DNA from 3 places in the Alteromonas sp. LMIT006 genome. Region 2 is predicted to be linked to each of the others. Evidence: predicted binding sites of a transcription regulator. Region 2 holds the regulator's gene; each other region holds the start of a gene.
What was found. Region 2 encodes sigma-54, which starts transcription at its own class of promoters, with help from an activator protein. Its sites were predicted from a motif close to GTTGGCACGNNNNTNGNNT; they were not measured.
Positions count from the first base shown of each region.

Region 1: the regulator sigma-54 is predicted to act here: its motif matches at 7,559-7,577, upstream of NLG07_RS11560 (DUF3192 domain-containing protein).
Region 3: the regulator sigma-54 is predicted to act here: its motif matches at 2,740-2,758, upstream of nirB (nitrite reductase large subunit NirB).

Region 1 covers NZ_CP101291.1:2,469,642-2,480,358, reverse strand. Annotated here, with positions in the region: gene NLG07_RS11605 (peptide MFS transporter) at 1-259, opposite strand, end outside; gene NLG07_RS11600 (UDP-glucose/GDP-mannose dehydrogenase family protein) at 437-1,777, shown strand; gene galU (UTP--glucose-1-phosphate uridylyltransferase GalU) at 1,782-2,675, shown strand; gene NLG07_RS11590 (helix-hairpin-helix domain-containing protein) at 2,729-3,043, opposite strand; gene NLG07_RS11585 (isocitrate dehydrogenase) at 3,234-4,241, opposite strand; gene ppnN (nucleotide 5'-monophosphate nucleosidase PpnN) at 4,355-5,719, opposite strand; gene queF (NADPH-dependent 7-cyano-7-deazaguanine reductase QueF) at 5,792-6,643, opposite strand; gene syd (SecY-interacting protein) at 6,680-7,210, shown strand; gene NLG07_RS11565 (hypothetical protein) at 7,185-7,481, opposite strand; gene NLG07_RS11560 (DUF3192 domain-containing protein) at 7,618-8,001, shown strand; gene NLG07_RS11555 (GNAT family N-acetyltransferase) at 8,113-8,757, shown strand; gene NLG07_RS11550 (DUF3301 domain-containing protein) at 9,342-9,641, opposite strand; gene NLG07_RS11545 (DUF3549 family protein) at 9,638-10,669, opposite strand.
Region 2 covers NZ_CP101291.1:187,816-198,532, forward strand. Annotated here, with positions in the region: gene msrA (peptide-methionine (S)-S-oxide reductase MsrA) at 1-14, shown strand, start outside; gene mgtE (magnesium transporter) at 39-1,397, opposite strand; gene NLG07_RS00865 (HPr family phosphocarrier protein) at 1,473-1,751, opposite strand; gene rapZ (RNase adapter RapZ) at 1,754-2,611, opposite strand; gene ptsN (PTS IIA-like nitrogen regulatory protein PtsN) at 2,632-3,075, opposite strand; gene hpf (ribosome hibernation promoting factor) at 3,078-3,365, opposite strand; gene NLG07_RS00885 (RNA polymerase factor sigma-54) at 3,394-4,851, opposite strand; gene lptB (LPS export ABC transporter ATP-binding protein) at 4,906-5,631, opposite strand; gene lptA (lipopolysaccharide transport periplasmic protein LptA) at 5,637-6,137, opposite strand; gene lptC (LPS export ABC transporter periplasmic protein LptC) at 6,153-6,716, opposite strand; gene kdsC (3-deoxy-manno-octulosonate-8-phosphatase KdsC) at 6,716-7,261, opposite strand; gene NLG07_RS00910 (KpsF/GutQ family sugar-phosphate isomerase) at 7,263-8,231, opposite strand; gene NLG07_RS00915 (calcium/sodium antiporter) at 8,269-9,225, opposite strand; gene NLG07_RS00920 (ATP-binding cassette domain-containing protein) at 9,456-10,280, shown strand; gene mlaE (lipid asymmetry maintenance ABC transporter permease subunit MlaE) at 10,277-10,717, shown strand, end outside.
Region 3 covers NZ_CP101291.1:619,794-630,510, reverse strand. Annotated here, with positions in the region: gene nirB (nitrite reductase large subunit NirB) at 10-2,601, opposite strand; partial or broken gene NLG07_RS02930 (tyrosine-protein phosphatase) at 3,000-3,287, opposite strand; gene NLG07_RS02925 (hypothetical protein) at 3,447-3,626, shown strand; gene NLG07_RS02920 (hypothetical protein) at 3,619-3,897, shown strand; gene NLG07_RS02915 (amidohydrolase) at 4,162-5,487, shown strand; gene NLG07_RS02910 (aspartate/glutamate racemase family protein) at 5,487-6,185, shown strand; gene acnA (aconitate hydratase AcnA) at 6,190-8,907, opposite strand; gene NLG07_RS02900 (hypothetical protein) at 9,042-9,755, opposite strand; gene NLG07_RS02895 (biliverdin-producing heme oxygenase) at 9,842-10,504, opposite strand; gene NLG07_RS02890 (HAMP domain-containing sensor histidine kinase) at 10,507-10,717, opposite strand, start outside.

The DNA.
Region 1 (10,717 bases), 250 kb from region 2:
GGCGGTCAGCTAACCAGCCTCCAGGTAATCCCATAAAATATACAGCACCTGTATACAGGCCGTAAATAGCACCTGCCATGGCAACGGTAATACCTAAGCCGCCTTCTTGCAAAGAAGCCGTCATATATAAGACCAGTAATGCGCGCATCCCATAGTAGGACATACGTTCCCACATTTCTGTCATAAACAGGGTTTGCAAACCCATAGGATGGCCAAAGAAGCCGGTGTCGAGAGATTTGTCGAGGTTTTTTGTTGTCATTCTTATACCTTCTTATATGACATGAAAAATCAATGCATATAATAGGGGAAACTGCTATTTGATGGTAGGTTTAATTGTTCTGTCTTTTTTCTTTCATAATTGTGAAACCAGACTGTCTTTAAATTGATGGAAATGTGCCGATAACAAAAGTTATTGGATTTAGATTTAAGGATGAGTATGAAAGTTACCGTATTTGGTATTGGTTATGTGGGACTAGTCCAAGCCGCAGTCCTCGCAGATGTCGGCCATGATGTTTTGTGTGTTGATGTCAACCAACACAAAGTAGAGGCCCTCAAAGAAGGCATCATTCCAATTTATGAGCCCGGTCTCACCCCACTTGTTACCGCTAATTACGAAGCCGAGCGACTTGATTTCACTACCGACGCCGCAGCGGGTGTTGCGCATGGCAACCTGATTTTTATTGCAGTGGGTACGCCACCTGACGAAGATGGCTCAGCTGATCTACAGTATGTTCTTAAAGTGTCTGAAACCATCGCAACTTATATGGATAAACACACCATCATTATCAATAAATCGACGGTGCCGGTCGGTACTGCCGATAAAGTCAAAGAGCAAGTCGCTACCACGTTACGCGACCTACAAAAAGACCTCACTTATGATGTCGTGTCTAATCCAGAGTTTCTCAAAGAAGGCGCTGCCGTGAATGACTGTATGCGACCGGACCGGATCATTATTGGCACCGACTCTGATTTTGCTGAGAAAAAACTTCGCGAGTTGTATTACCCTTTTAATCGCAATAATGACCGCGTCATCAAAATGGACATTCGCAGTGCAGAGTTAACCAAATATGCAGCTAACTGTATGCTAGCCACTAAGATTTCGTTTATGAATGAAATGGCGAACTTAGCCGAAAAGTTCGGAGCTGACATCGAAAATGTGCGCAAAGGCATCGGTTCAGATCCTCGTATCGGGTATCAATTCATCTATCCTGGTTGCGGTTACGGAGGGTCATGTTTTCCTAAGGATGTACAAGCTCTTATTCGCTCTGCTAATGCCATCGGTCATCAAGCCAAAGTATTAGAAGCCGTTGAGCAAGTAAATCAAAATCAAAAAGCCAAATTGTTTGATTATTTAATGACCCATTTTAATGGGAATTTAAGTGGTAAAACCATTGCTCTTTGGGGATTGGCATTTAAACCTAATACTGATGATATGCGTGAGGCATCCGCACGTGTATTAGTGGAAAAACTATGGGATGCCGGTGCAACCGTGCAAGCGTATGATCCGGAAGCGATGGATGAAGCCCAGAGAATATATGGACATCGTGCTGACTTCAGGCTGATGGGCACCAAAGAAGCGGCGGTGACCGGTGCGGATGCACTGGTTGTCTGTACCGAATGGCAAGCCTTCAGAGCGCCTGATTTTGATTTCTTAGCAAACACTCTGACAGACAAGGCCATCTTCGATGGTCGAAATATCTATGAACCGAGTATTGTGTCGGAATATGATCTTGCGTACTATGGTATTGGACGTGGTCTTTCAGTAAAAGGATATTAAATCAATGAGTCAAGTTAAAAAAGCCGTCATTCCCGTTGCCGGTTTAGGTACTCGAATGCTACCTGCCACCAAGGCAATCCCTAAAGAAATGCTTCCAGTCGTGGACAAGCCACTTATTCAATACGTGGTCAATGAATGTGTTGCGGCGGGTATTCGCGAGATTGTCTTAGTCACGCACGCCTCTAAAAATTCTATCGAAAATCATTTTGATACGTCATTTGAGCTTGAAGCCACGCTTGAGAAACGGGTTAAGCGTCAGCTATTAGAGGATGTACAAGCCATTGTGCCTAAAGACGTCACCATCATGCACGTGCGTCAAGGGGTTGCAAATGGTTTAGGACATGCCATTATGTGTGCTCACCCTGTCGTTGGCGACAACCCATTTGCTGTGGTACTACCTGATGTGATCATGGATGATGCGGCGAGTAACCTTAAAAAAGATAACCTTGCCGAAATGGTTTCGCGCTTTAATACTAGTCGCGTGTCTCAAGTTATGGTCGAAGAAGTACCAGAAGAGGACGTGAGTAAATTTGGTGTAGTCGATTTAGACGGCGCACAAATTACTGCCGGTCAATCAGCGAAAATCCATGCAACGGTTGAAAAACCAGCGATGGATGAGGCTCCTTCAAATCTAGCCGTTGTCGGTCGTTACGTTTTGTCTGAAAAGATCTGGGAGTTACTGGAGTTCACTCCTCCTGGTGCCGGCGGTGAAGTCCAGCTTACCGATGCCATTGCGTCTTTGATGAATGTAGAACAAGTTGACGCCTATTACATGAAAGGCAAGAGTCACGATTGCGGTTCTAAGATTGGTTATATGAAAGCCAATGTGGATTTTGCCTTACGTCATCCAGAAATAGGTCCAGCATTCAAAGAATATTTAGCCAGTAAAAACGGCTAAAACGCTAACCTAACCGATTTAAGCGCCATATCAGAGGTGATACTGGCGCTTTTTTACTGCACGCGGATACGCGATTCGATTTTGGCAAGTAGCTTTCGGCTAATACCTTTTACTTCAGTCAAATCTTCTTTTTTCAAAAACTCACCGTGATCTGTGCGATGCGCCACAATGGCTTGGGCTTTCTTAACCCCTATACCTGGTAAAGCCGTGAGTTCGGTGACACTTGCTGTATTGATATTGAGGTGTTGCACTACGTTGATGTCTTGACTAATAGATTGTGTTCCCTGCACGGTAACCGTCTCAGCCAACAGATTGGTTGATAGGCAAATTTGAGACAGTAAAAGAGCAAAAAGTAGGATGTTTTTCATGATTCGATACCTTGTATTTCAATAAATTAATATTCATGTTGCTTAGCGTTTTGCTAAGTAATGACAAGTGTAGCGAACTCGTTGCGAGAGATTGGCCAGTTTTAGTGTTTCGAATGAAAATCCATACTTTTGAACAGCCATAAAAAAACCGGATTAAGTCGCCTCAATCCGGTTTAAGCTTTTGGTTCTATTATAGACGTTCAAGTACTGCTTGAGTAAAGTCTGTGGTGCCGTGTTCGCCACCAAGGTCGCGAGTTGTGCGATCACCAGATTCGATGACGTCTTTTAATGCGGCACGGATTTTTTCTGCTTTGTCGCCCATTTCTAAGTATTCAAGCATCTGGATTGATGCAAGGATAACTGACGTTGGGTTAGCGAGGTTCATGCCAGCGATATCAGGCGCTGAGCCGTGAACTGCTTCAAAAATAGCTGATTCTTCACCGATGTTTGCACCAGGTGCCATGCCTAAACCACCGACAAGGCCAGCACATAAGTCAGACAATATATCACCAAACAAGTTAGTCGTAACAATTACATCAAACTGACCAGGGTTCATCACCAGTTGCATACAAGTGTTATCGACAATCATCTCAGCAGATTCGATATCTGGATAACGTTCGCCTACTTCTCGTGCGACTTTTAAAAATAGTCCTGAAGTCGATTTTAAAATGTTTGCTTTGTGAACGGCGGTCACTTTTTTACGGCCTTCACGACGCGCTAATTCGTAAGCGAAGGTAACGATTTTTTCTGCGCCATCACGAGTGATTTTACTTTTTGCTTCCGCTTCAGTGCCGTCGTCTGATACGATTTGACCTAGGCCTGAATACATGCCTTGAGTATTTTCGCGAACCGTAATGATGTCGATATCATCATAACGTGCTTTGGTGCCTTTGAAAGACAACACAGGACGAACGTTAGCATACAATTGGAACTGTTTGCGCAAGCTTACGTTGATTGAAGTAAAGCCTTCACCAACCGGTGTCGTTAGAGGGCCTTTCAATGCAACTTTGTTCTTTGCAATCAAATCTAGGGTTTCTTGAGGAAGTAATTCACCGTGGTTCTCTAATGCCATCAGACCTGCATCGGCGTAGTCATAGGCAAAATTACAGCCGACCTTGTCCAAAATTTGGATGGCTGAATCAATAATATCCGGTCCAATACCGTCTCCACGAATGACGGTAATTCGTTGTTGTGTCATGAAAATTCCTTTGATAGAAATGGATGTGTCGTTAATTTTTAATATTTTAACTTAGCCACATGCCAATCTCTACTAAAATAAATAAATGTGGACTATAGTTGTATTGAATTTACTTAATTTTTGACTATTTCATAACACGGCTCATAAGTCTTGCCGGGCAGCTTCATCCTACCTTGAGCAATAAACTGTTCTAATAGCCGCTCGACCATGGTGATAAGTTCTGGGTCGCCAGTTAATTTGAACTTTCCTTTTTCGGCAATTTGAGCGATGGTATCAGCTTTGATGTTACCTGCGACAATTCCTGAGAACACCTTGCGTAAATTTGCAGCCAAATCAGCGGAAGACTGGTCTCGATGTAGGTGTAAATTGGCCATGTTTTCATGTGTCGGAACGAAAGGAATTTGAAATTCAGGCTCAATTTGCAGTGACCAATTAAAACTAAACGCGTCTCCGTTCTGAAGACGTTGATTGCGAATGACTTCACGTTGGTTGTTGATATGTTGTGCAACCGCCTTTGCATCATCGACGATAATTCTATATTTTTGTGTGGCTTCTATACCTAATGTCGCCGCTACAAAGGCATTAATCGCTTCAAAATAATCTGAAGTTTCTTTTGGCCCAGTTAAGATCAAAGGCACTTGTTGCGATTGGTTTTTAGAATGCAGCAAGATACCTAATAAATACAATAACTCTTCTGCGGTGCCGACCCCACCCGGGAACACCACAATGGCATGACCAAAACGCACAAAGGCTTCTAAGCGTTTTTCAATATCTGGTAGAATCACAAGTTTGTTGACAATGGCGTTAGGTGGTTCAGCAGCAATAATACTCGGCTCAGTTAATCCCACATAACGTCCATTTTTGATCCGTTGTTTGGCGTGTCCAATCGCGGCGCCTTTCATTGGCCCTTTCATTGCGCCGGGTCCACATCCTGTGCAGATATCGAATCCTCTGAGACCAAGTTGATAGCCTACCTCTTTGGTATATCGATACTCGGTGTGACCAATTGAATGCCCACCCCAACACACTACCGTGTTGATGCCATCGTTATATTCAAGTGCATTCGCATGGCGCAGCATATCAAAAACCATATCGGTTGCAGCCGAACCGCTACATGATTCCGTGCTGTGATTCGGGTAAATACTCTCGACGTATAACAAATCTCGCATCACGGCAAATACATGTTCATGCACACCAGAAATTAATTTACCGTCGACAAACACTTCTTGCGGAGGGTTGAGTAATTCAATTTTGACTCCGCGTTCACGGCGAATGAGATCAATGGCAAATGATTGATGCTTGTCGAGCATACTGGTCATATCATCGGTTTCGGCGCCGCTGTTGAGCACTGCTAAAACACAGTTACGGAACAATTGATAATGTTTGGTATTGGTATGGTCGGTAATGAGCGCCATTTCATTTTGTGATAATTGGCTCATCCAACCGACAGGGCTAAGTTGTACTGGATTTTTGGTCAAAACGCTTGTCCTTGCTGTTGTTCGTATATTTTATATATCGGTCTATCTTCAAAAAGGTCAAGACCCAAACGCTCACTGTCTGAGCAGTCTCCAATCTCCGTAACACGTTTCAAAGTTACTGCGAAACGGATTAATATCCAAGCCACCACGTCTGGTGTATCTTGCATAGACGGTTAACTGAGAAACCCCTGTTTGCTGCAAAATGTCGGTAAAGATACGTTCAACGCATTGTTCGTGAAACTCGCTGTGTTCACGAAATGAGACTATATACCTCAACAGGGATTCAGAGCATATTTTGGGACCAGTATATTTGATAAATACCGTCGCCCAATCAGGTTGGTTGGTTACCAAACAGTTCGACTTCAGTAAGTTAGAATAGAGCTGTCGTGTGACAACTTCATGACTGGAATTTTTTAATAATGAAGGGTTGGGTTGGTACTCTTTAATCTGAATGTCTTGTTCATCTATACATTGCCAATCCGTTATGATGAATTGCTCATTATAAAATTGCTCAGGACGAATGATGTCTACTTTTACGCACTCGCCAGCACATTGGCTTAAGTCCTTTTGTAACGTTGCAGACAACGAACTATGATCACTAAATACGGTTTGGTTGAGGCTGTTTAAGTAAAGTTTAAATGACTTGGATTCAATAATATTAGGACTCGTCACCGGCACAAAACAACGCATTACAGCGACTTGTGGTAGTCCTTTGGGGTTGAGCCATGATAATTCGTACCCGTTCCAGATATCTTCGCCAGTAAAGGGCAAATTTTGTTCATTTATACCGATTTGCTGACGATTGAGTAATCGTGGCACAGGCTGTAAAAGTTCAGGCGAATACTGGGATTGATACGTTACGGCATTGCCCAAAGTCAAAGACTTAATACTTTGTGAATTGGCATAAAGTGATTTATCTGTCATAGTTTTTGTAAGTAATTCTTTATTTTAAACATTATTATGAATGTTTTCTGGCAAGATTTCATCAAACAGTATCAATCTCAGCACGAATGCATGGTGGAGTTTGACGCGCAGTGGCCATCTCCTTGTTTAGTTGACCCAGATAATATTACAAACGATCTTTGGGTTAAGTGGCAACCAGTCCCTCGTCAGAGCGATGCATCTGCTAACCTAAAGCAACTCGGCACCGCTTTAGAGATCCAAATTCCCGATACCATAGAATGCTTTTACTGTGCTTATTATGCCGATCATCTCTCCGTGAATTTTGATGGTAGAGTGATGACTCTACTGCAAGTATGGAATGAAGAAGACTTTGCGCGCTTACAAGAGAATATTATTGGTCACGTCTTAATGAAAAGAAGACTCAAACAACCCGATACCATTTTTATTGGGGTAACAGATGATGACGAAGAATTGATTTCCATCATACCGTCATCTGGTGAAGTCGTCTTTGAATACGTCGGTCGAACGCCACATCAAATCGTCGCGAATAGCTTGCAAGAGTTTATTGGTTATTTGACAGTTGCTTAACCATAAAACGCAAGGATTCGACTTGCTCTTGTAATGTTTGAATATGCTCTTGCTGGTTTGCACAACGCTTTTCTAGTTCCATCACTCTATCAGCTAGACTTGGCTCTTTTATTGATGCAGGTTCATGAGGTTGGTTAGCTTGGAAGGCTTTTAACCCTGAGATGATGTCAGGTAGTGGTGTTTTTTGCGTTAATTTCGCTTTGATTAGACCAACGGTTGGCGTGATCCCTTTATCCGTAAGGGACTGACATATTTTGGTAATTTCACTCATTTTTAAGTATTTTCCCTAAATTATCGTCAATATGAACAAGGATTATATATAAAACATATACTAATCAATTGCTTATCTTTGGCATTGAAATTGAATGAATTGGCATGTATTCATTTGATTATACAAGGAAGCTAACATGCACACTATCAAAAAAATCGCACTCACTTTCCCGTTACTCTTGACCCTTTCTGGATGCGTAATCGCTATTGATCCAGATAATCGTAGTGAATGGGATACCCAACATAGCCAGTGGGAAGCTCGCGAAAAAAATAATCGGCAGCACATTCAATCTCTCCAATTAGGGATATCATTCGCAGACATTACAGAGAAGATGGGGATTGCAGATTTTAATGAGCTATCATTAAAGGGCTCTGAACAATATCAAATTTTATACTATCGAACTCAGCGAAAACAGCCAGACGGCATTACGACAAAAGACGAATGCACTCCATTGATTTTCAAAGAAAATTCTCTTATTGGCTGGGGGCAGGACTATCTAAAATCGATGCAGCTGCCTTAATTATTTCTGTTTAATAATTGAACTTTACTTGCCTTTACCACACTAAAGCTCTATAAATCTTTACACAATATTTACAAACAGCTTCGCGTAACGGCTTATGGAGAAACGCTTATGGAGTATTCAGCAGCAGTAGACTATTCAGAAAACGATATAGATTTTGAAATTAAACACCTAAGCGCAGTTGACCTAAAGGTCGCTGCGTCTATTCTGTACAATGCTTACTTTGATGATCCATTGTTCTCCAAGATTTTTAAAGTAGAGGAGGAGGGCTATGAGATGCGCTTGCGCAGCGCTATCCGCGAAGAACTCAATGCGTTTTGGGAAGCTAAACAACCAATGTTAGGCGTATACCGGGATGGTTCTTTAGTTGCTGTCACGTGTTTACTTACTCCAAATCCTGACTTTGGTCATGGTCGTTATTGGCATTGGCGCTTACGCATGTTGATGACAGCGGGTTTTCTTGGCACGCAACAGTTACTACACAAAGAGAAACTGGTGAGGGCTGAATTACCCACTCAGGACTGTCACATGATTTCGTTCATCGGGGTGCATCCGCAACATCAAGATCAAGGTCTTGGTCATATTTTGTTGGCAGGTATCAATGAAATTGTATCTTCTACAGAAGGTTCAAATGGAGTTGGAGTGTTTGTTACATTAGACAAATGCCTATCGTTTTTTAACTCTGGAGGTTTTACCTTTATCAAAAAATTATCCACTGAAAACATTTCGGGTCAAATAATGTATAAGTCGATTTAGCTTTTCCAAGGTGATGGCTTACTTTGTCCGTAAGAAATATCTTACAATAATGTAAGCCATTGATAGCTATTCTAATCCACAGTCTTCTCACAGTTTATCCCAAACCCCTGTTATTACGGTACTTTAGTTGAGGTAACAACAAAAGAATCGTGTTTATACACAGCATAATTAAAAAATATTTTCCTGAAATCATGGTTTAGTTGCGTAATATTTACCTTGTCACACGGAAACAATGACCCAGTCAGGAAGACATTGTTGAGTTAAGGGACATGGCATTTGCCAAAGCTTGATAGGATATCAAGCGATATCAGGAATAAAGGAAAGGGACATTGGTTGGCAACAACCAAACAGGAATAACTTCAGGAAGGAAGCAGGTTGCAGTATGGATGTGCAACTTCGTACTGGAGACATGGAAAGGGACCCGTGGATGGATTCGCGGCCAGCTTAGGATGAGTTGGATTAGAAGGAAAGGGGCGTATACGGATGTTAATCGGGATGATTATTGTAGCAATGGAACGCTGAGAAGGAAGCTCGAAACAATGAGGCGATAGTCAATAGGCTATCGCCTTTTCTTTTGTATTAAATTAATCTGGCTCTCTAAAAACCGGTAAATCTATACGTATCAAGCGTTGCTTTTTTATGGTTATGACCCCTTCATAAGCCACATCCGGTGCCGTAGTAAAACTCATCAGGTAATCAATTTCACCGCTGCGCTGACCTAGCAGATGAATGTTATGGCGATGAATACTGACAAATATCAGTTCGTGTTTTTTGCAATATTGCTGAGCCACAGTTCTTGCTATCTCTGCATTAGCTCGGATCCGCCAAAAGCCAATCGCAAGGCACATGAGTGATACCGAAACCAATATGTCTAAAAGTGTCATGACGCGGTGGTAATCTGTTTGATACGCTGTGATAAACCGGTTGTGTCCCGGGTATCGTGAATCAATGACAACAAATGCATGCGGGTCTGAGGTAACTGCACTAGATCTTGGTACAACCCCATCACAAAGTCATCATCATACGACAGCAAATGGGGTATAAAACGATGTAATACAGCCGTATCTTGCAGTGCTGCAAAGTTCCGAGCCGCAATTACGAGTAATAATTCAGATGGCACATCGGCTTGATTACAGATGAAACGTACAGTCTCAGTTTGAATGCCAATGTCAGCTTGACTCAACGCACGTAAATAACTAGCAAGAAGACCAAAATCAATCTGATTCGATTTGACCAGTACTTCGATTTCTTTTTTGATGTGCACTGCCAATGGTTTGTTTATCGCATAATGTTCAAAACTTTCGAGCAAAGATATGGTGACAGCTCTTGGCATCACTGACCAATTATTGAGTAAATGAACTTGAATATTGCCTTCATTACAACGACTGGCGATTTCAGCCAAACCTTGTACAGGGAGAGTCTGCCAATCTTGAGTGCTTGGAGATTGTATGTAATCTATACAAGGAGCCAAATAAGGACTGGCGGGTTGAATTAAGATTTTTTTTGCGAAAGCATGAAAATCTGCGAGCTGCTTCTGATTAGGAGTAAAGGTAAAGGGATTGTCACCAAGTTGCCCGTTTTGTTGGACCGTGTTTTGTAACTGTGCGCCAAGCGCTTGGATGACTTTTTCTAAAAACGAATTGCGAGCGGCTTGATTTAGCAAACCTCGCTCATCTAATGGAAGCTTAATGAACCAAATGAAATGCTGGCCAGACTGCCAAAAAATACAGCCAAACCACATATGCTGTTGTCTAGGAAAGGGGACAGGCTGCTTTTGATACTCGATATCAACAAATGTTTGAGCGGATAGTTCGCGGTATCCACGTCCCATATCAACGATGCGAAACTGTGTGCCAGCAGCGTGTAAAAACTCACTGATTGAATTAATAGTCGATTCTGGTGTATCTTGCATAGCCTTAACGTACACTGTTTGTTTTGATGGTGGACATTATAAACAGAT
Region 2 (10,717 bases):
TGCTCAAAGATTAAAGCGCAGTAGCAACGCTGTACGGACTAAATCAAAAATAGCGTTGCCGTGCCAAGAAAGGCAAAAATCCCGACGACATCGGTGATTGTAGTCAGAATAACACTCCCTGCAAGAGCCGGATCTATTTTGAGTTTCTTCATGATCAGTGGTAATGTCGCGCCTGACAAACCGGCCGCGACCATGTTCATCATCATCGCAAACGCGATGATCACACCGAGCTGAAAATCTTGTTTCCACAATGCGACAACCGTAGCAATCAACGCCGCCCAAATCATCCCATTGAGAAAACCAATCGCAAGCTCTTTGCTGATCAAAAACTTTTGGTTGGATTCATTGACGTGCCCTAGTGCCATACCCCGTATAACAAGAGTCAATGTCTGATTACCGGCCACCCCACCCATGCTCGGCACTATGGTATTGAGGATGGCAAGCACTGCTAATTGTGCCAGTGTTTGCTCAAACAAATCAGACACCATTGCCGCGAGTAAAGCGGTAACCAAATTCACTCCTAACCAGACAGAGCGGCGTTTGGTCGATTGCATGACGGGCGCAAACGTATCTTCTTCGTCATCAAGACCGGCCATACTCATCATTGAATGCTCAGCGTCTTCGCGAATGATATCAACCACGTCATCAATCGTAACCCGACCAACCAGAAGGTGATTCTCATCGACAACGGGCGCCGATAACCAGTTATAGCGCTCAAACAACATCGCTACTTGATCATCAGGGGTACTCACAGTGATTACTTCTGGCTCTTCATCCATGATCTCAGCTACCGTCATCTCAGAAGGAGAAGTCAGTAAGCGAGTCACAGGAACACTGCCGATTAACACATCTGAGCGATTGACTACATAAAAGGTATCGGTGTTTTCAGGTAGTTCTCCGCGCAATCTGAGATAACGTAATATCACATCAATCGAAACATCCGGACGTAAGGTGATGGTGTCGGTATTCATAATGAAACCGGCGGTTTCTTCACCATAACTCAAGGCTTGCTCAGCACGCTGGCGGTCTTGGGCATCCATCGAATCAAGAATATCTTGTACTACGTCCACCGGCAAGGTACTGAGCGTCTCAGCCAAGTCATCCGTATCCATGTCCTCAAGTGCTTCAACGACATTATCTGGCATCATTTTACTAATAATACCGTTACGCACGTCTTCAGACAGTTCTTCTAAGACGTCACCGTGATAATCCGCATCGAGTAATTCCCAAAGCTCATCACGGGTTTTACTTGGACTGGATTCGAGAATCAGGGCAACATCACACGCGGGAGTTTCATGCAGGATCTTGCGCACAGAAACAAACTTACCGGCGTTAAGTGCGTCGATAATCATGCTAACTTGGTTGACTGGAGTGGGCGTGGCTAAGAGTTCTGCCATAACTTAAGTTCCACACTGTGCGCGTTTGGAATATGTTAATGATAAACGAAAGATGGACAAAAAGAAATTGAGAAGTTAGTTATCCTCTTCTAAAAACTTTGTACAAAACAGGGTTTTAACTGCCTCAAATGCTTCTTCAGCATCGTCGCCTTCTACTGTTACCATAACTACTTTGCCTTGCGACCCCGCGAGTAACATTAGTCCTAAGACACTTGAAGCGTCTGCGGTTTTATCACCAATTTGCAATGTAATAGTCGAGTTGAATTCGCCAGATATTTTGGCTAACTGAGTCGCAGGTCTAGCATGCAACCCTAAGCGATTGACGATAGTGAGTGCTTCACAAATTTTTGGCATGGTTAGTTTTTCTCATTACGCTGCAATTCACGATGACGAATTTGCACATCTGGGTACATATCCATTATGTTCTGTTTGAGTTGTTCTGCAACATACACAGAACGGTGTTGCCCACCTGTACACCCAATAGCAACCGTTACATAACTCCGATTATTGCGCTCAAGATGGGGTAGCCATGTGGTGATTAAATTTTGGATCTGCCAGATAAACTTGCTCACAACGGGTTGTCCGCCAAGAAAATACTGAATGGGCTTATCCAAGCCAGTAAAGTGCTTTAATTCCGGCTCCCAGTGAGGGTTGGGCAGAAACCTGGCATCAAACACGTAGTCTGCATCTTTGGGTATGCCATACTTGAACCCGAATGATTCAAAAACCAACACTAAGCGAGTGCTTTTTTTGCCCAAAATCCGCTCTTTGACTATTTCAGCTAAGTCATGCACTGTGAGTTTGTCAGTGTGGATCACCAAATCGGCCCGTTCTTGTATCGGCTCTAATAATAATTTTTCAGATTTAATTGCTTCTTCTAAAGAACGGTTATGGCGTGATAACGGATGCAAGCGTCTGGTTTCGCTATACCTTTTCAACAAGACGTCTTTTGAGGAATCGAGGTAAACAATTGACACATCCCATGCATTCGGTAGATAGTCTAGTATTTCGGCAAGCTCGTTAGATTCTTTGGGTAAGTTACGAACGTCAACACTCACCGCGACCTCATGGTACTCGTTTGTCAAGGTTTGTGTCAGTGCTGGTAATAAGTTTACCGGAATATTATCGACACAATAATACCCTAGATCCTCAAGGGCGCGCAGTGCAATCGATTTGCCCGAGCCTGAACGTCCACTGATAATAATGAGTTTCATATAGGCTCCTAAAGCTCGGGTTATTGCAATGCGTCGATGATTTGCTGTGGAATGGTAGCTGCGCGGATCTGACTGACTATGTGCTCATCATTGAGTTTTGCAGCAATGGCTGCGAGCGTTTGCAAGTGTCCTTCTATTTGCTCTTCGGGTACCAGAAGTGCGAAAAAAATATCGACGGGTTCATTATCTACCGCATCAAAATCCACACCCGGTTGTGTCGTTAAAACGACCGCGATCACTTCTTCAATATTGGCTAGACGACCATGCGGTATGGCAATCCCTTTGCCAATACCAGTTGACCCCATCTTCTCACGACCGACAAGACTTGCCAGTACTTCAGCTTGAGGCACATCTTCTAGCTGACTGGCAACGACTTGAGAAATGGTTTCTAAAATACGTTTCTTGCTTTGACAAGAGACCGCACATAAAGTGCGGTCTATATCGAGTAAATGTTGAATGCTCATGATTAATGACGCTGAAGCTTTTCCTTGTGCTTAATCACTTGACGATCCAGTTTGTCAATTAAACTATCAATCGCCGCATACATATCTTCGTGTTCAGAGGTTGCAAACACCTCACCACCATTGAGGTTCAATTTAGCTTCGGCTTTCTGTCGAATTTTTTCGACATTCAAAATCACTTGTACATTGTTGATATGGTCAAAATGACGCTCGAGTTTCTCAAATTTCGTATCAACATAATCCCGTAGTGAATCAGTAATTTCAACGTGGTGACCAGTCAGGTTTATTTGCATAATTGACTTCCTTTTTGTTTCATTGTTTTTAAACCAAGCTTTTGCGTTGGCTCGAAGATGGGATGTTCAAAGACTCCCGGTACTTTGCAATGGTTCGCCGCGCTACTTTGATACCTTGATCGGCTAACACTTCTGCAATCTTGTTATCGCTGAGCGGTTTCACTGTGTTTTCTGCCGCTACGAGCTTTTTAATTAATGCGCGAATCGCTGTTGATGAGCATTCACCACCGGATTCTGTTGCCACATGGCTAGAAAAGAAATATTTCAATTCAAAAATACCACGAGGCGTATGCATGTACTTTTGTGTAGTGACACGAGAGATAGTGGATTCGTGCATATCTACCATTTCAGCTACATCATTAAGCACCATTGGCTTCATCATCTCTGGACCGTGCTCAAAAAAACCTATTTGCTGTTGCACAATACAGTTTGCGACCTTAAGCAATGTGTCATTGCGAGATTCCAGGCTTTTAATAAACCATTTGGCCTCTTGTATGTGCGATTTGACAAACTGGCTATCTGCGCTATTGCGTGAGTTTTTACTCAATGCTGCATATTGTTGGTTAATATTTAACTTAGGTAAGCTATCAGGGTTAAGTTCGACTAACCAACGTCCGTTCTTTTTGACCACGCTCACATCGGGAATGATGTAAGATGGGGCCTCAGTTTGTATAACACTTCCCGGTCTTGGGTTAAGTGTCTGTAATAACAGCATTACTTCGCGTAGCTCTTGTTCTTTTAGACGCGTTTTGCGCATTAAAGTTCGATAATCTTTTGCTGCAAGCAAATCGCTGTATTCGGTAATAATGTCTTTTGCTTCTGCTAGATATGGTGTGTCTTGGTCAAACTGACGAAGCTGAATCAATAAGCATTCTTGTACATTCCGAGAACCGGAACCCACGGGATCAAACATCTGGACCCGCTTAAGGACACACTCAACTTCATCGAGTTCGACATCCTCAATATCAACAGCTTCAAGAATTTCTTCGGTTGAAGTCGTCAGATAACCGCTGTCATCAATGCTATCTATGATCGCGAACGCTATGGCACGGTCGGTGTCTGAAAAAGGGGTTAAATCTACCTGCCAAAGCAAATGGTCTTGAATATTCTCAGTCGTTTCACCTTGGTAAACACTATCATCGTCACCACCAACCGTGTTTGTCATCGGTGCAGGAGCTGAAGATGCACTGTAGTACTCATCCCAGGTACTGTCTAATGGCAAATCGTCCGATACATTATCGGATTCCAGCGCCTCATGAGATGAAATAGAATCAGCACTAGCGGATTCTTTATCTTGAGATTCGTCGAGTGATTCGGTATTGCTAGAAAAGTCGTCTTCCACTTCTAGTAGTGGATTTGCATCAAGAGCTTCTTGTATTTCTTGTTGTAAATCCAGTGTAGAAAGCTGTAGCAACTTAATCGCCTGCTGCAGTTGCGGCGTCATGGTAAGTTGTTGACTGAATTTTAGTTGCAGTGAGGGTCTCATCTATATCCTTAATCTAACCTAGCAGATAACATCCAAAATACCTGCATGTATTGATTATAGCCTAAATTGTTCCCCTAGGTATACTTCCTTAACTTTTTGATTATCAAGTACTTGCGAAGCTGTACCCGAAGCAATCAATTCCCCTTGGCTGACAATGTAGGCTTTTTCACACACATCAAGTGTTTCACGCACATTGTGATCTGTAATCAGTACACCTAAGCCTTTGTTTTTAAGTTGCTGAATAATGTGTTTGATATCCCCAACAGAAATTGGATCAACACCAGCAAAAGGTTCATCCAACAAAATAAACTTCGGATTGGCCGCCAATGCTCGAGCAATTTCAACACGGCGTCGTTCTCCACCAGATAAGGCCATACCCGCTGAATTGCGAATGTGATTAATATTAAACTCGTCAATTAGTGCGTCAGCTTCTGCTTCTCGCTGCTCTTGCGAGAGTTCTTTACGGGTTTGCAAAATCGCCATGATGTTGTCATAAACGCTTAATTTACGAAATACCGACGCTTCTTGAGGTAAATAACCAATACCCTGCCTAGCGCGTTCATGCATTGGATGATAAGTTAAATCTGTTTGATCTAAGGTAATTTCGCCCTTATCTAATGGCACAATACCGACAATCATATAAAAGGTCGTAGTCTTGCCTGCACCATTAGGCCCTAACAGACCGACTATTTGTCCTGACTCAACCTCTAAAGAAACATCCCGCACCACTTGTCGAGACTTATAAGACTTTGCGAGATGAGTTGCCTTGAGAATTGCCATAGTGTTTATTGCTCTTCTTTTTGTGGTGTTTTTTCAGCTTGAAAAACCGCTTTAACTCGACCTGAATCCCCATCGGTCCCAGAGGCGATTAATTGCTCATTGAGCATGTCAAAAATAATATTTTCTCCCGAAACCGTACTGGAATCCTGAGCTAACTGAGCACTTCCTGACAAGTTGATTTTTTTATCTTTTCGAGTATATCTAATTTCATTTCCCGATGCTTTAACGAGACTGCCATCCTGAGAGCGTTGCTCAAATGAGGCTGGGGTTCCTGTTGCGATAAACAGTTCGTTACCATCTCCCGCACTGGCATCGATCCGGACTTCATCTGCAGTAATTTTCAATGAACCTTGCGTAATCACGACGTTCTCTTTGTAGACCGCTACATCATTTAAGCCATCCACAAACTGCGTGACCGATTTGATTGTGATAGGTTGAGCAAAATCGCTTTGTTCCGCGTGCAAAACGCAACTCATAAAAACGGCAAAAATTAATATTAAACGCATGTTCATCTCGTTGACTTATTGGGTTGGTTTAAACTCAGTATGAGTATGTTCAAGTAATGCAAAGCGTTTTTGTGCTAAATTAGCATCTAAACCATTGCTGTGCATGGAAAATTCTTTACCACGCAACACTATCGCCGAGTTAGAACTCAACGCTTTGGTATCTAAATTCATCTCTATATATTCTGCACTAATTTGCTGAATAAAGTCTGTCTCATTTTGACTTTGGATGACAATATTATTTTCAAGTAGCATACGATTATCATCGTACAAGGTGCCCTCTTGCGCACTGATAATGTATTGGCTGCCATCTGCCAAAAAGATCGTATATCGCGGTTGGGTGAAGACCATAAAGCCCAATTCGGCGTAATGTTCCATTCTCTTAGCATTGATTTCGTGACTTATTAGGCCTGCTTCATTAAAGCGTTGCGAAAATAATTCTTCAGCTAAGTAGGTCGGGGTCAACAGAGAAGGTTGATTTTCATTGGTCTGTTGCTTGTTTGAATTCACAGAAATGGGCAAGTTATAAACAATAATAACCAGAATGAACAGGACAAAAATTGAAAAACCAACTCGATTCATCAAACACTCGCACTGTGAATATGATTCAATTGCCCATGAGCTTGTAATAGAGTATCAGTGACCTCGCGTACTGCGCCTTGACCACCCTTAGTCATGGTTATCCATTGAGCTTGTTGTTTTACCAAAGGGTGCCCATCGGCAACACTTATGCATAAATTCGACTCAGTAAACATACCAATATCAGGCATATCATCACCCATGCTTGCTACGTTTGCGCTTGTCAAACCTAGAGTATCTTTCAACGAGGCAAGTGCTTGCGCTTTGTCTTCGCATCCTTGAATAATGTGTTTCACACCTAGAGCACTCATTCTGTTATGCACTAAAGAGGAAGCGCGTCCAGTGATGATGGCAACCTCTACCCCTATGCTTTGTAGTGATTTCACGCCATAGCCATCACGGGTATGAAAAGCTTTGAGCTCTTCCCCCTGATTACCTAAATAAATTCGACCGTCAGAAAAGATCCCATCGACGTCAAAAGCAATCAGCTTGATCTGAGTTAATTTAGTCGCGACGTCATGAGACAAGTTGGTGTAAAGAGTTTGCACGTTAAACGACCCCTGCCTTGAGAAGCATGTGCATATTAAATGCACCGACAATGTTGTGTTCCTGATCGACAACTAATAAGGCCGTTATTTGCTTTTGTTGCATGATATTTAAGGCGTCTACGGCAAGCATTTCTGGTGAAACTGTAATCGGATTAGCTGTCATTACGTTTTCGACTACGCTGCGATGTATATCGATTTTTTGATCCAAGACACGGCGCAAATCACCGTCTGTAAAAATTCCCTTTAAGCGTTCATCAGCAACCACGCCAGTCATTCCTAAGCCTTTTCTACTAATTTCTAGTAAGGCCTCAGTAATCAAAGTATCCGTGTTTACACTTGGTATTTCTTCTCCACGCAACATGATATCACTGCAGCGTAGCAATAATTTTCGACCAAGAGAACCTCCAGGATGTGACAAGGCAAAATCTTCAGAGGTAAATCCTTTAGCATCTAGCAACGCAATGGCCAATGCATCTCCAAGTACCAAGGTAACGGTTGTTGAAGTCGTTGGTGCCAGGCCAAGAGAACACGCTTCAGCTGGCACCGGAATGGTGAGTACTAACTCAGCGTGTTGAGCAAGAGTTGATTCAGCTTGCTGAGTTATAGCAATGTAGGGAATATTGAGTCTTTTGAGAACAGGTAATAATCCGAGTAACTCTTGTGTTTCGCCCGAATTAGAAATGGCGATCACCACATCGTTGGCGCTTAGCATTCCTAAATCACCATGATTCGCTTCACCAGGGTGAACAAAAAACGCTGGAGTACCAGTACTGGCAAGCGTTGCTGCGATCTTCGAACCGATGTGTCCAGACTTACCCATGCCCGAGACAACGACTTTGCCCTGACAATCTTTTAGTAACTGACAAGCCGCAACAAAGGTTTCGTCTAAGACCTTAGGTAACTCAGCAAGCCCTTTCGCTTCGGTTGCGATGACTTGCTTGGCAGATTGAATAAAGTGATGCTCAGACATAATTTTCCCTTGTTCCTAATTCGGCTTATGCTGCTTATTATGCGAACAACAGGACTTGATATGCAATAAAACAAGCAAACAAAATCGCTCCTTCAAAGCGATTGATGCGTCTAGTACCGACAAAATTAAAACTAAAAATAAGTAAAACAACGGTCAAACTCAACATGACCAACAAATCTCTACCTGCTGCATTTGGGTCAAACATACCAGGCGCAAAGACCGCCGGCATGCCCAGCACCGCGAGTAAATTGAAAATATTTGAGCCAATAATATTACCCATGGCTAAGTCATCTTCTCCTTTGAGAACTCCAGCCACACATGCAGCGAGTTCTGGCAAGCTGGTACCAATCGCGATGATCGTTAAACCAATAACCAAATCACTAATACCTAAGTATTTGGCGATGAAGACGGCAGATTCGACCAAAAAATGAGCGGATAAAGGTAACATAACCAAACCGACAATCACCCACATGACGGCTATAGACGTATTAACGTCAGAGGGTATTTCGGTTTCATTTTCGCTCACAAGTGGATCGTTTTTGTCTACTTTCATTGACAACACGCCCATACCAATAAGTACTAAGCCAAACATGACTAACAAAATGACACCTTCGTAAAAGGCAAACACACCATCATGTAAAAACCAGGCCGCCACCAAACACACAAAAAATAACACTGGAAATTCACGTTTTAAGGTGCCAGAAGAAACGAGTAAAGGCTTGATTAAAGCCGTGATCCCCAAAACTAAGGATATATTGGTGATATTTGAGCCTATCGCATTACCAATCGCGGTATTCGGGGAACCGCCTACTGAAGCGGTTGCCGACACGACAATCTCTGGTGCGGAGGACCCCATGGCCACAATAGTTAACCCAATCATCATAGGTGAAACACCCAGATTTTTGGCTAGCGCTGAGGCCCCGTGGACAAAGCGATCAGCACTCCAACTAAGCACTAGAAGACCGGCGATAAAAATCCCAATTTGTATTAACACGCGAGCAAAATCCTTGAATAAAATGTATTAATGGTGAACATTTTGTCTAAATCAACGGTCTATGAACCATATGAATGTATAATAACGTAAAATACACTCGGTTGGCGATTTATCTTAGACAAACCTTGTAACTTTTAAGATTTGCCCCATGTACCTGTCTTGTCGCATAATATAGACAAACATAACAGCAATGCACACCTCCAATTAAGGTTAAGGAACCACCTGTATTCATGAGTAACTCATCTACACTAGTGTCCGTTGAAAACTTGCGTTTTTTACGTGGTAATCGCGTTATTTACGACGGTATTAACCTCACTATTGAAAAAGGTAAAATTACCGCGATAATGGGTCCCAGCGGAATAGGCAAAACCACCTTAATGAAATTAATTGGTGGGCAACTCAAACCAGACAGTGGTGATATACGTTATGCCGGTAATTCTATTCCCCAGATGTCACGAAGGGAACTTTACAAAACCCGCAAAAAAATGAGCATGCTGTTCCAATCTGGCGCGTTGTTTACTGATATTTCGGTGTTCGATAATGTGGCATTTGCCTTGCGCGAGCACACCAAACTCGATGAGGACATCATTCGCACCTTAGTCTATCTGAAACTTGAAGCCGTTGGCCTGCGTGGAGCGGCTGATTTAATGCCCAGTGAACTTTCCGGTGGCATGGCACGGCGTGCAGCTCTAGCACGAGCCATTGCGCTCGATCCTGAGCTCATCATGTATGACGAGCCATTTGCCGGACAAGACCCGATATCTATGGGCGTATTGGTTAAGCTTATCAAAGCGCTGAGCAGTGCTTTAGATTTGACGAGTATTGTGGTAACCCATGATGTCTCTGAAGTACTCGACATTGCAGATTATGTGTATATTCTTGCCAACCAAAAAATCATCGGCGAAGGAACACCCTCACAAATTAAGGCTTCTGACTCGGCACTAGTTCAGCAATTTTTGCAGGGTGAAGCAGATGGCCCTGTGCCGTTTCATTTCCCTGCAGACAATTTATTTAATACCTTGTTAGGCACCGCTCAGCAGGGAGTGAAAAAATGAACTATTTACAATCTATTGGGTACAATACGCTGAATGCCCTAACGGGATTTGGACGTGCTTTATTGATGCTAGTGGGGGCTATTATTGCCGTCCCTCAGCGCAAAAACATTCGCCTCACCATTCACCAAATATACGTTGTGGGTGTGCAGTCTTTATTGATCATCATGGTATCTGGGTTATTTATCGGTATGGTCATGGCCTTGCAAGGTTACACTATCCTGGTGAATTACGGCGCAGAAGGCTCACTTGGGCCAATGGTCGCCTTGTCTCTGCTGCGTGAACTGGGCCCCGTCGTCACGGCTTTGCTGTTTGCTGGTCGGGCAGGTTCGGCGTTAACCGCAGAGATTGGTTTGATGAAGGCCACTGAACAACTCAGCAGTCTTGAGATGATGGCGGTTGACCCACTGCGACGGATTATTGCCCCCCGTTTTTGGGCT
Region 3 (10,717 bases), 430 kb from region 2:
ATCCAGGCGTTATTTGGCAACGGTAATTGGAATCAGCTCTGCAACGGGTTTGGTTGCAATGCGCGCTTTATTCTGACCGCGGTCTGGTTCATAGGCTAAGCTATCATCGGTCGCATCCGAGTTAATAAAATGGGCAAAACGCTTTAAACGCTCAGGTGATTGCAAAGTTTTTTTCCATTCGCATTCGTAGGTGTCAATGACACGCGCCATGTCCGCCTCTAACTCAGCACCAATAGCCAATTTATCATCGATGATGACACTCTTGAGATACGCTAAGCCACCTTCCATATTGTCCATCCAAGTTGAAGTACGCTGTAGGCGGTCCGCGGTACGGCAATAAAACATCAAGATGCGATCAATGTATTGCAACAAGGTCGTGTCATCGAGATCGGACGCAAATAAATCAGCGTGACGGGGTTTCATCCCACCGTTACCACAGACATATAAGTTCCAACCTTTATCCGTGGCGATCACACCAATGTCCTTGCCTTGTGCTTCGGCGCACTCGCGGGTGCACCCTGAGACCGCCATTTTGAGTTTGTGTGGTGAGCGCAAGCCTTTGTAGCGCATTTCTAATAAGACGGCCATGGAAACCGAATCCAGCATACCGTACCGACACCAAGTGCTGCCGACACATGATTTGACGGTGCGCAGAGATTTGCCATAGGCATGACCGGTTTCAAACCCTGCATCGGTAAGTTCTTGCCAAATCATGGGAAGTTCGTGCAATTGCGCGCCAAAAAAATCAATCCGCTGACCGCCGGTGATTTTGGTGTAGAGGTCGTATTTTTTGCCAATTTCACCGAGCGTGATCAAACCGTCGGGGGTAATTTCACCTGCGGCGATTCTAGGCACCACTGAGTAGGTGCCGTCTTTTTGCATATTCGCCAAAAAAATATCGTTGGTGTCCTGCAGATGAATATGGTCATCCGCTAGGACATACTCGTTCCAATAGGTTGCCAGCATCGAGCCAACGGCCGGTTTACAAGTCATACAACCCATGCCTGAACCATATTGCTCGATGAGTTCGGCAAAAGTGCGGATTTTTTTGGTGCGAATAATATCGAACAACTCTTGGCGCGAGTATGCAAAGTGCTCACAAAGATGGTCGTTGACTTCGACGCCCATTTTTTCTAATTCACTGTTAAGCACCTGTCCCATCATGGTGACACAACCGCCACAACCTGTGCCTGCTTTGGTGCAAGATTTCAAACTGGCAACATCGGTCGCGCCATCGGCAACGGCTGCGGCGATATCGCCTTTGGAGACGTCGTGGCATGAACAAATTTGCGCGGAATCGGGTAATGCTGCCACACCTAGTGCACTGTCTACGCCTTCTATGGCAGGTAAAATCAGCGTTTCTGGTTGTTCAGGCAAGTCCATGCCTTCTAACATCATCGGTAATAACGTCCCGTAATTGTCGGTATCACCAATCAGTACTGCACCGAGTAACTTGGTGTTATCTGGGGATACTACAAGGCGTTTGTACACCCCTTCTGGTTGATTAAAATAGGTATAGGTTAACGCGCCTTCCGTGCGCGCATGGGTATCGCCGATACTGCCCACATCCACGCCCATGAGTTTGAGCTTAGTACTCATGTCCGCGCCTTGGAATAGGATGTCCCCACCCGTTAAGTGAGACACGGCGGCTTTGGCCATGCTGTAGCCAGGGGCGACGAGACCGAAGATCCGATTCTGCCACAACGCGCATTCGCCAATCGCATAGATATCGGGATCGGAGGTTTGGCAATGGTCATTGATGACAATGCCACCACGCTCGCCGAGCTCAAGATCGAACTGACGGGCTAACTCATCTTGCGGACGAATGCCGGCTGAAAATACAATCATATCCGTTTCTAAATGCGTGCCATCGGCAAAGTTCATGCGATAGCGACGAGAGTCACCGGCGACGATTTCAGTGGTGTTTTTACCGGTGTGAACACTCACCCCTAAAGCTTCGATTTTTTCTCGTAACAGGGCACCGCCCCCTTCGTCCACCTGCACGGCCATTAATTGAGGCGCGAACTCCACGACATGCGAGGTGAGTTTGAGATTATGCAAGGCATTGGCACACTCAAGCCCCAGTAAACCACCGCCCACAACTACTCCGACTTCACTTTGTTCAGCGGATGCGGTGATGGCCTCGAGATCTTCAATGGTGCGATACACCAAACAATGTGCTTGGTCTTTGCCCGGAATCGGCGGGACAAAAGGGAAAGATCCTGTCGCTAGGATGAGTTTGTCGTAGGATTCAGTGATCCCGTTGACTGTGGTGATGATTTTGGCTACGCGGTCGATGTACTCGACCTTGTCATTGATTAAATATTTTACCCCGTGCTCGTCGTAATAAGCCTCAGAGGTCATCATCAAATCCTCGACGGTCTTACCGGCAAAGTAACTCGATAATTGAACTCGGTCGTAAGCGAGACGTGGCTCTTCAGAAAACGTCGTCACCGAGAAATGAGCGGCTTCAGGGCTGTTCACTAATGTCTCAATAAACTTATGGCCGACCATACCGTTGCCGACGACGATGATTTTTTGTGTAGTTTTTTGTGTAGTTTGTTGTGAACTAGGTTGTTCTTTACTAAGTGATGCAGACATAGCAACACGTCCTCTTTTTATCAGGGGCAAAAACGTGTCATTACAAGCGATATCAGCGTTGATAAAGCGGTCTTTGTATAGATACCGGCGTTGGTACGGACAAATGACAAAAGAATTTAAATGTTATTTTATTCAAATTAGCAAAGCTTGTGCCAAAGGTTATGTAATTGATTCTATTGGTTTTTGTATCAATTTGGGCGGGTGTGAATGCACTGTTATTAAGGCAACTGCACCAGTTTGATGCAGGCAGACCTACCGTTAGTGGCATATCTGAGATATATCCATTCAACTAACTCTCATCTTGTGGGATGCAGTGATTCAGGCGATTGATTAGGATTAAAAAAGTCACGAACCGCAGTGAATGATACGTGACTTGATCAATTGTATCGGTTAAACAATTACTGGGTATAGATGTTGCGCAGTTTTGCAATGTCCGCATCAGTTAGCCCGACCTCGCGTTTCAAGTAACCTGCAACAGATCCATACTCTGCATCCAATACTTCAAAAGTAATATCCCGTTCTACACCTAATACCGAAAGTACCATAGCCGAGATAAACCCAGTGCGGTCTTGGCCTGCTGAGCAATGTAAAATGATGGGCGTTTGTTGATTCAAAAGTGTATCGAAATACAGTTTAATTTGAGGCAATTGCGCTAGGTGTATCATTTTGTAGAACGAGACCATATCAAATGACTTACCCGCTTTTCGTGTTTCCTAAGGTAGAGTATTTTTTGACAATAAAGTTCTCCTTTTCTGGCATTAAAACTATACTTTTTGTCAGTCACGAGACATAAGTATTCTCGATACACTTGCATGGCAATCAAGCACAAAAGAGAAAATAAAAAAATGCAATATTTAACTCAAAGTGAAATCGAAGAAGTGAATGGTGGTGTGGGTTTGCCGGGTGCAGGATTTGGTGCTGCATCGGGTGCAGTGGGTGGCCCCGTAGGCAGTGCCGTCATCAAGTTCGGCCTGAGTAAAATTAGCTTTTACGGCGGAGCCACACAAGGTCTTGTCAGTGAATAGTTTAATGAACCGCCTCCCTGTTGGGGGGCTTTTTATCGTTCTGATTCTGTTTGGGGTGTTATTGTTATCACTTAACTCAGAACCGTATGTGCAGTCGCTGTGTTTATCTTTGGTCTGTGTGAATGCATTGAACGCGTTTGTCTTTCCGTTTAAATCGACCTTATCTATGTTACAGGATGGGTCTACCTTGAATCAGTGGCAGCGCAGGTGGCTAAAATCACAAATCGTGGTCATATTGGTTGGGGCTTTTGGTATAGGGCTTGTTTTATGATGATTCATATTCTACCCCCTTCTTGGCGAAATCTTTGTCCTCATCAATATACGATTTAGCGTATTGTTTATTATTTTGAATGGTCAAAAAGTGCCGCATCCGTTGGAGAGAAATTTTAAATACGGTTGAAGTAATGAGTGAATATTCAGTCAACGTCAAACGCCTCATCCAATGATGTGGGATTGAGTACGTTAGATACTTGCTTAAAATGCGCTATCGTTTTACATTGTCTTTACAAGAATCAGAATAAAGACCATTAAGACCATGAAAACAAAAGCTTTTACTAAAACACTTATTGCCTCACTGTTCATCGCGCCAGCCCTCTCGTTCGCTTCCACGACGGATGATATAGTGGCTCAAAAAGCCGCCGCCATCGAAGACAAAGTCATCGCTTGGCGTCATCATTTACACGCGAACCCAGAACTGTCTAATCGAGAATTCAAAACCGCTGCCTATGTCGAAAAGCACCTGCGTTCATTAGGGCTTGAAGTACAAACCGGCGTTGCCATTACCGGTGTGGTCGCGGTATTGGATTCGGGCAAACCTGGCCCCACAGTGGCACTGCGCGCGGATATGGACGCCTTGCCGGTCAAAGAAATCAACGATTTGCCTTACAAATCCACCCAAACGGCGGAGTTTGAAGGTAATGTTGTGCCGGTGATGCATGCGTGTGGGCACGACACGCACGTTGCTATGTTAATGGGGGCAGCCGAAATTCTAACCGGCATGAAGGATGAACTGCACGGCAAAGTGAAGTTCATCTTCCAGCCTGCCGAAGAAGGTGCGCCTCGTGGTGAGCGAGGTGGCGCAGAAGTCATGGTCGAAGAAGGTGTTCTTAACAACCCAGACGTGGATGCGATATTTGGACTGCACATCAGTGCCAATACCGATATTGGCAAAGTCAGGTATCGTCATGGTGGGATCATGGCGGCAGTCGATCCGTTCAAAATCGTCGTTAAAGGCAAGCAAGCTCATGGTGCATATCCTTGGAAAAGCGTCGATCCGGTGACCACCTCAGCACAAATCATCATGGGCCTGCAAACCATTGTCAGTCGCGAACTGCGCTTACTCGATGATGCCGCAGTCGTCTCAATCGGCTCCATTCACGGTGGCAATCGCTCCAACATCATTCCCATGGAAGTCGAGATGGTGGGCACTATTCGTACCCTGAACGAAAAAGCACGTCAGCACATGTATGAAGCCGTTCCCCGCAAAGCCAAGGCCATTGCTGAGAGTATGCGCGCAGAAGTCGAAGTCACTTTGCCATTAGATTATTCTTATCCGATTACTTACAACGATCACGATTTGGTCGATCAGATGGTGCCGACCCTAGTGCGCACTGCTGGCGAGGATAATGTGATTTATTCCGAAGCGGTAACGGGCGCGGAGGACTTTTCGTATTTTCAAAAAGAAGTCCCAGGGTTATACATGTGGATAGGCGGTAAACCGCTGGATGTGTCGGTCGAGGATTCGCCTGCGCATCATACGCCGGAGTTTTATGTGGACGATGAAGGTATGAAGTTGGGCGTGAAGTTACTGACGAACTTGACTCTGGATTATATGCAAAAGAATATGGAAAATACCCAATAATGCGAACCGTTGGTCTTATTGGGGGCATGAGTTGGGAATCCACGGTCAGTTATTACCAAGCTATCAATCGCGGGATTCAGGCACGTTTGGGTGGCCTTCACTCGGCTAAGATTGTTTTGGAAAGTGTCGATTTTGCGCCAATCGCCCAGATGCAAAGTGATGGGGAGTGGGATAATGCCGGGCAAGTTCTAGCCGAATCAGCCAAAACATTACAAACCGCGGGTGCCGATTGTGTCTTGATTTGCACCAATACTATGCACAATGTCGCCGAACAGGTAGAAAATGCCATAGATGTGCCGCTTTTGCATATTGCTGATGCCACCGCTCACGCGTTGCAGGCCGATCACATCGGCAAAGTGGGTTTGCTGGGCACGCGATTTGCGATGGAGAAGGATTTTTATAAAGGTCGTTTAACCGAGCACTACGGCATTGAGGTCGTCACGCCTTGTGAACACTCACGAACCATCGTGCATGATGTGATTTATAACGAGTTGTGTTTGGGTCGCATCCGCGATGACTCTCGCCAGCAATACCGAACTATTATCGATGAGTTAGCTCAACAAGGTGCGCAAGCGGTTATCTTAGGTTGTACCGAGATCGGGCTGTTAGTCAAACCGACGGATACCGCGATGCCATTGTATGACACCACGGCCATTCATGCTCAGGCGGCGGTGGATTTTGCGTTAAAAAAGGTGTGATCCTCTAACTATTCGCCTTCACTATTTGTCTTAGTACCATCGGCAAGATCCCTTTGTGTCGAATTTGCTCCAGTTCTGAGGACGTATCGACTCGTGAACTCAAAGTCAGTTGATGCCTAGAGCCATCAGCCCGATGGATTATGAGCTCGACCGAGCCCCTTGGCGTGAGCTGGTCAATGCCTTCAATATCAAAGGTTTCTGAGCCATCCAAGTTGAGCGATTTGAGAGTAACATCAGCCGGAAGTTGCAACGGCAAAATCCCCATCCCGACCAAGTTTGATTTGTGAATACGCTCAAAGCTTTCGGCAATGATGGCTTTTACACCTAACAGTGCAGGTCCTTTGGCTGCCCAGTCGCGAGATGAACCGGTACCATATAATTTGCCACCAAACACCACCGTTGGTGTATTAGTAGCGTGATATTTGGCGGCCGCATCATAAATCGACATTTGCTCCCGAGGTTGTCCCGATTCATGGTAGTGTGTCACGGCCCCCGTTGACCCCGGCACCATCAAATTACGTGCTTTGACGTTACCAAAAATACTACGCAACATCACATGGTGATTGCCGCGACGTGCGCCTAGTGACGTGAGATCATTTTCCGCGACCCCAAGTGACATCAGATACTCTCCCGGAGGCGAGTCCGGTCTGATGCGGCTCACCGGCGAGATGTGATCGGTGGTGGTGTTGTCATCACACATCACGAGCATTCGGGCATGGTGAAGGTTTGAAAGCGCATCGTGTGGCGCCTCTAGCGAAAATTCATCAAAGAACGAAATCTCTTGAATATACGTCGATTGCGCATCCCACTGGTATACTGGACCTTGAGGGGCTTCTAGGGAACGCCATGTCTCCGGACCTGAGAGGGCATTTTCATAGGTTTGTCTAAACGCCTGTGGGTCAAGGCACTGTTTGAGTGTGTCTTGGATCTCTTGATTCGATGGCCAAATATCTTGCAAAAACACATCATGTCCTTGAGCGTCTTTGCCTAAGGCATCTTTAGTAGGATCGATTAATACGGTTCCGGCTAACGCCATCGCCACGACAAGCGGAGGAGACATCAAGAAGTTCGCATCGACATCCGGATGCACTCGACCTTCAAAATTACGATTCCCCGATAACACCGATGCGGCAACAATATCATGCTGTTGCAAAGCTTGCTCAATGCTAGGCGCTAAAGGCCCTGAATTGCCCACACAGGTGGTACAACCATAGCCTGCGGTATTGAATCCCAGCGCATCAAGATGCTGTTGCAAGCCTGCTTTGGTCAAATAGTCCGTTGCCACTGGAGAGCCCGGAGCAAGGGAGGTTTTGATCCCCGCTGGGACTTGCATGCCCAATTCGTTGGCTTTTTTGGCCACAAGGCCAGCCGCGACCAGCACACTCGGGTTGGATGTATTGGTACAGGCGGTTATGGCGGCAATGACAATATCACCGTCTTTTAGGGAACGCTCTTTTTGCGCAGTAAACACCCCATCTGCATCGGCCTGCATGGGAGTAACTGTGGCGGTTTCAGGTGTGCGCTGGGTATCGGATACGTTGTCTGCAAACACGTTACCGATTTGTGATAACGAATGACGGTCTTGTGGCTTTTTGGGGCCTGCTACCGAAGGCTCAACAGTTGATAAGTCCAAATATAGGGTATCGGTGTATTCTGGAAGTGGTTGCCCAGGTGTCCAGGTCATCTGTTGTGCCTGGTGGAAGGCAAAAGGCACATCGCCATCACGACCGGTTGCACGAAGATATTCAGCGGAGACTTCATCAAACGGGAAAAAGCCCATGGTCGCCCCGTATTCAGGTGCCATATTGGCGATGGTGGCACGGTCTGGCAAAGAAAGACTCGCCGAGCCTTCACCGATAAATTCCACAAATTTACCGACTACGCCTGCAGGATATTTGCGGAGCATCTCAGTGATGGTTAAGACCAAATCCGTTGCGGTCACACCTTCTTGCAGCTCTCCGGTGAGCACCACACCCACAACCTCTGGAGCAAGCATTTGCATCGGTTGACCCAGCATAGAGGCACCGGCTTCGATACCACCCACGCCCCAGCCGACGATGCCCAATGCATTGGCCATGGGCGTATGGCTGTCCATGCCAATCAAAGTATCAGGGATCATTAAACCGTCCATTTCCAAATAACCTTGTGCTAAATACTCTAGATTGACCTGATGCACGATGCCGGTTTGCGGAGGAATGATACGGATGGTCTTAAACGCTTGAGCACCCCATTTCAAAAAAGAATATCGCTCAACATTGCGAGCCGCCTCAAGCTCACCATTGATACGCAGTGAAGCAGGACTGCCAGTGTTGTCCATCGTCACCGTATGGTCGATGACCAAATCCGCACGGACTAAGGGTTCAATGATTGCAGGATCTAATCCCATGCGCTGCACCGCAGAACGCATCGCTGCAAAGTCGACAATCGCGGGGGTACCGCTCAAGTCATGCATAATGACTCGTCCGGCGGCAAAAGGGATTTCTACTGGCTGAGTACCTTTGTGTTCAGGCCATTGTCCGAGCGCTTGTAGCTGTTCTTCGGTGACACCATGTTTGCCAACATTACGGGCAATCCCTTCCAAAATTGGACGTAGCGAGTAAGGTAGTCGCTCTAGCTTGATGCCTAGGGCGTCAGCCGTGGCTGGTAGACTGTGGTAGGAATACGCGGTACCGCTTAACGTTTTGACCGATTGCGCAGGAGAAAAAGCCGTAGAATGAGACATGGATGAGCACCTTGTAGGGATAAATGCATTATTGTCGACAATAATAGCTTTTTTAGGGGAGGATGCAACTAGATTAAAGTATTATGGTTTTTTATTGTCGACACTTTTGCGCCCGTAAAAATGTAAAGTTCGCATCAGCGTTGGGTGCGGATCCCCAAATTGAGAGCCTGAACAATGTCGGAGGATTCAAATTGGATCTGGCACTGCAAAATCATCATTTGCCCCCAGATAAAACGCAGCCGATTGGCCTCGGAGGTCTGCCAAAAGGTTTTAGTTTTGTTGATAAACGCTTTTACAATATCAATATGCCCATCCTTATATAAGTGCCTGACCAGTGAAAAGTCGGGCCCAAATGCACTCAAGAGCATGGGATCTTTGATATCCAAAGATGCCATAAGTGAGGCTTGTGTCGCCTCCATATCACCTTGCCGATAGGCGATCCAAGCGCGAGCCATATTAATCGCATGATTCTCACTGCTGAACTCGTCCAGTACTAGACCTGCGATGCGTTTTTCCATACTCAAGGCTTCTGAATACGACAATAGAGCATCGATTTTTAGCCTGGCCTGCGCAATGGGATCAAGCTGCGCACTGTAAGTTAAATGCCGGGTTAAGGCGCTGATGCGCTGAAATGTATGGTCTTGTGTTGCTGAGTTGGTTTGCTCAATACGCTCATATTCGCGCAAGGTTTGGGTGTACATGCGCTCATTGTTTTGCGCAAAGGTAGCGAATCGAGAGTCGATGTAGGCATGGTATTTGGGATCTTGGCAGCCTTGAGCATACAATGCATGGCTTTTGGGTGGCAGCGCAATCAAAAATAGCAATAATATTAGATGCAGGAGGTTCATGAGCGGATACTGAGCGCAATATGTGCATGGTGTTAGCATGAAAGTTTAAACGAAGGCTATGCAAAAAAAGTTTTTTACTAGTATGATTATTGCACCAACCCCATGGCGCTTTGCTTGTGACCCTGAAACGTTTGCAATAAAGAAGAAAACACTGCATTAGCTCCTATACACGCATCATCTAAATCAACTTCAGTAGCGATACATTGCTCAAAATGTTTCAAAAAGTTGTGCCATTTGCTAGGCGTTCCCATGCCATAACCATTGTAAAACTGACAAGGTATCTGGTCGCCAAAATGGTGTTTAAGATGGCGTGTAATCATAGCTCCACCCAAAGTGGATCCTTCCAAAACATAGAATGCGCCAAGAGCTTGTTCTGGACTAGCTAGGTCGATTGAGGTTACAGCGCCAAGTGGGAGCATTTGAAGGGCGTTTTGATTTGCCAAAATGTATTCTTCCATCTCAACAATCCGCGCAATATCTTTCTGTATAATGTTAAATCGTTCTAATCTGTCGACAAGATCAAATATAGCAAGGCTCTTAAGTTGAGAAGCAATATGCACCATGTTTTTGTCAGTCCATAATTGCCATTGCATCAAAATACTTTGATATTCTAATAAAGTGACGTCATCGGCCATTAACCGGCGCATCGCATGACAGCTTTCCATCTGTTGGTGTACAGCTCGAGTCGCTTCCTTTACTGCAGATACGGCAGAAAAAGGGATAAAATGTTTTGCTAGTTGTCGCTCCATGCCTAATTACCTGTAATAAGTTGACTTAATCGAATCACCATAGTAGTGCCTACGTTTTTGGTGGAGGATATCTCGAGGTGTCCTCCCATGGCTCTTACTAAGCTTTCAGCAATTGGGAGTCCAAGACCAGACCCTTCCTTATTTGAAAATCGCTGATAAGGTTCAATGCATCGCTTTTTCTCTTCTTCAGTCATGCCGACACCCGTATCTGTG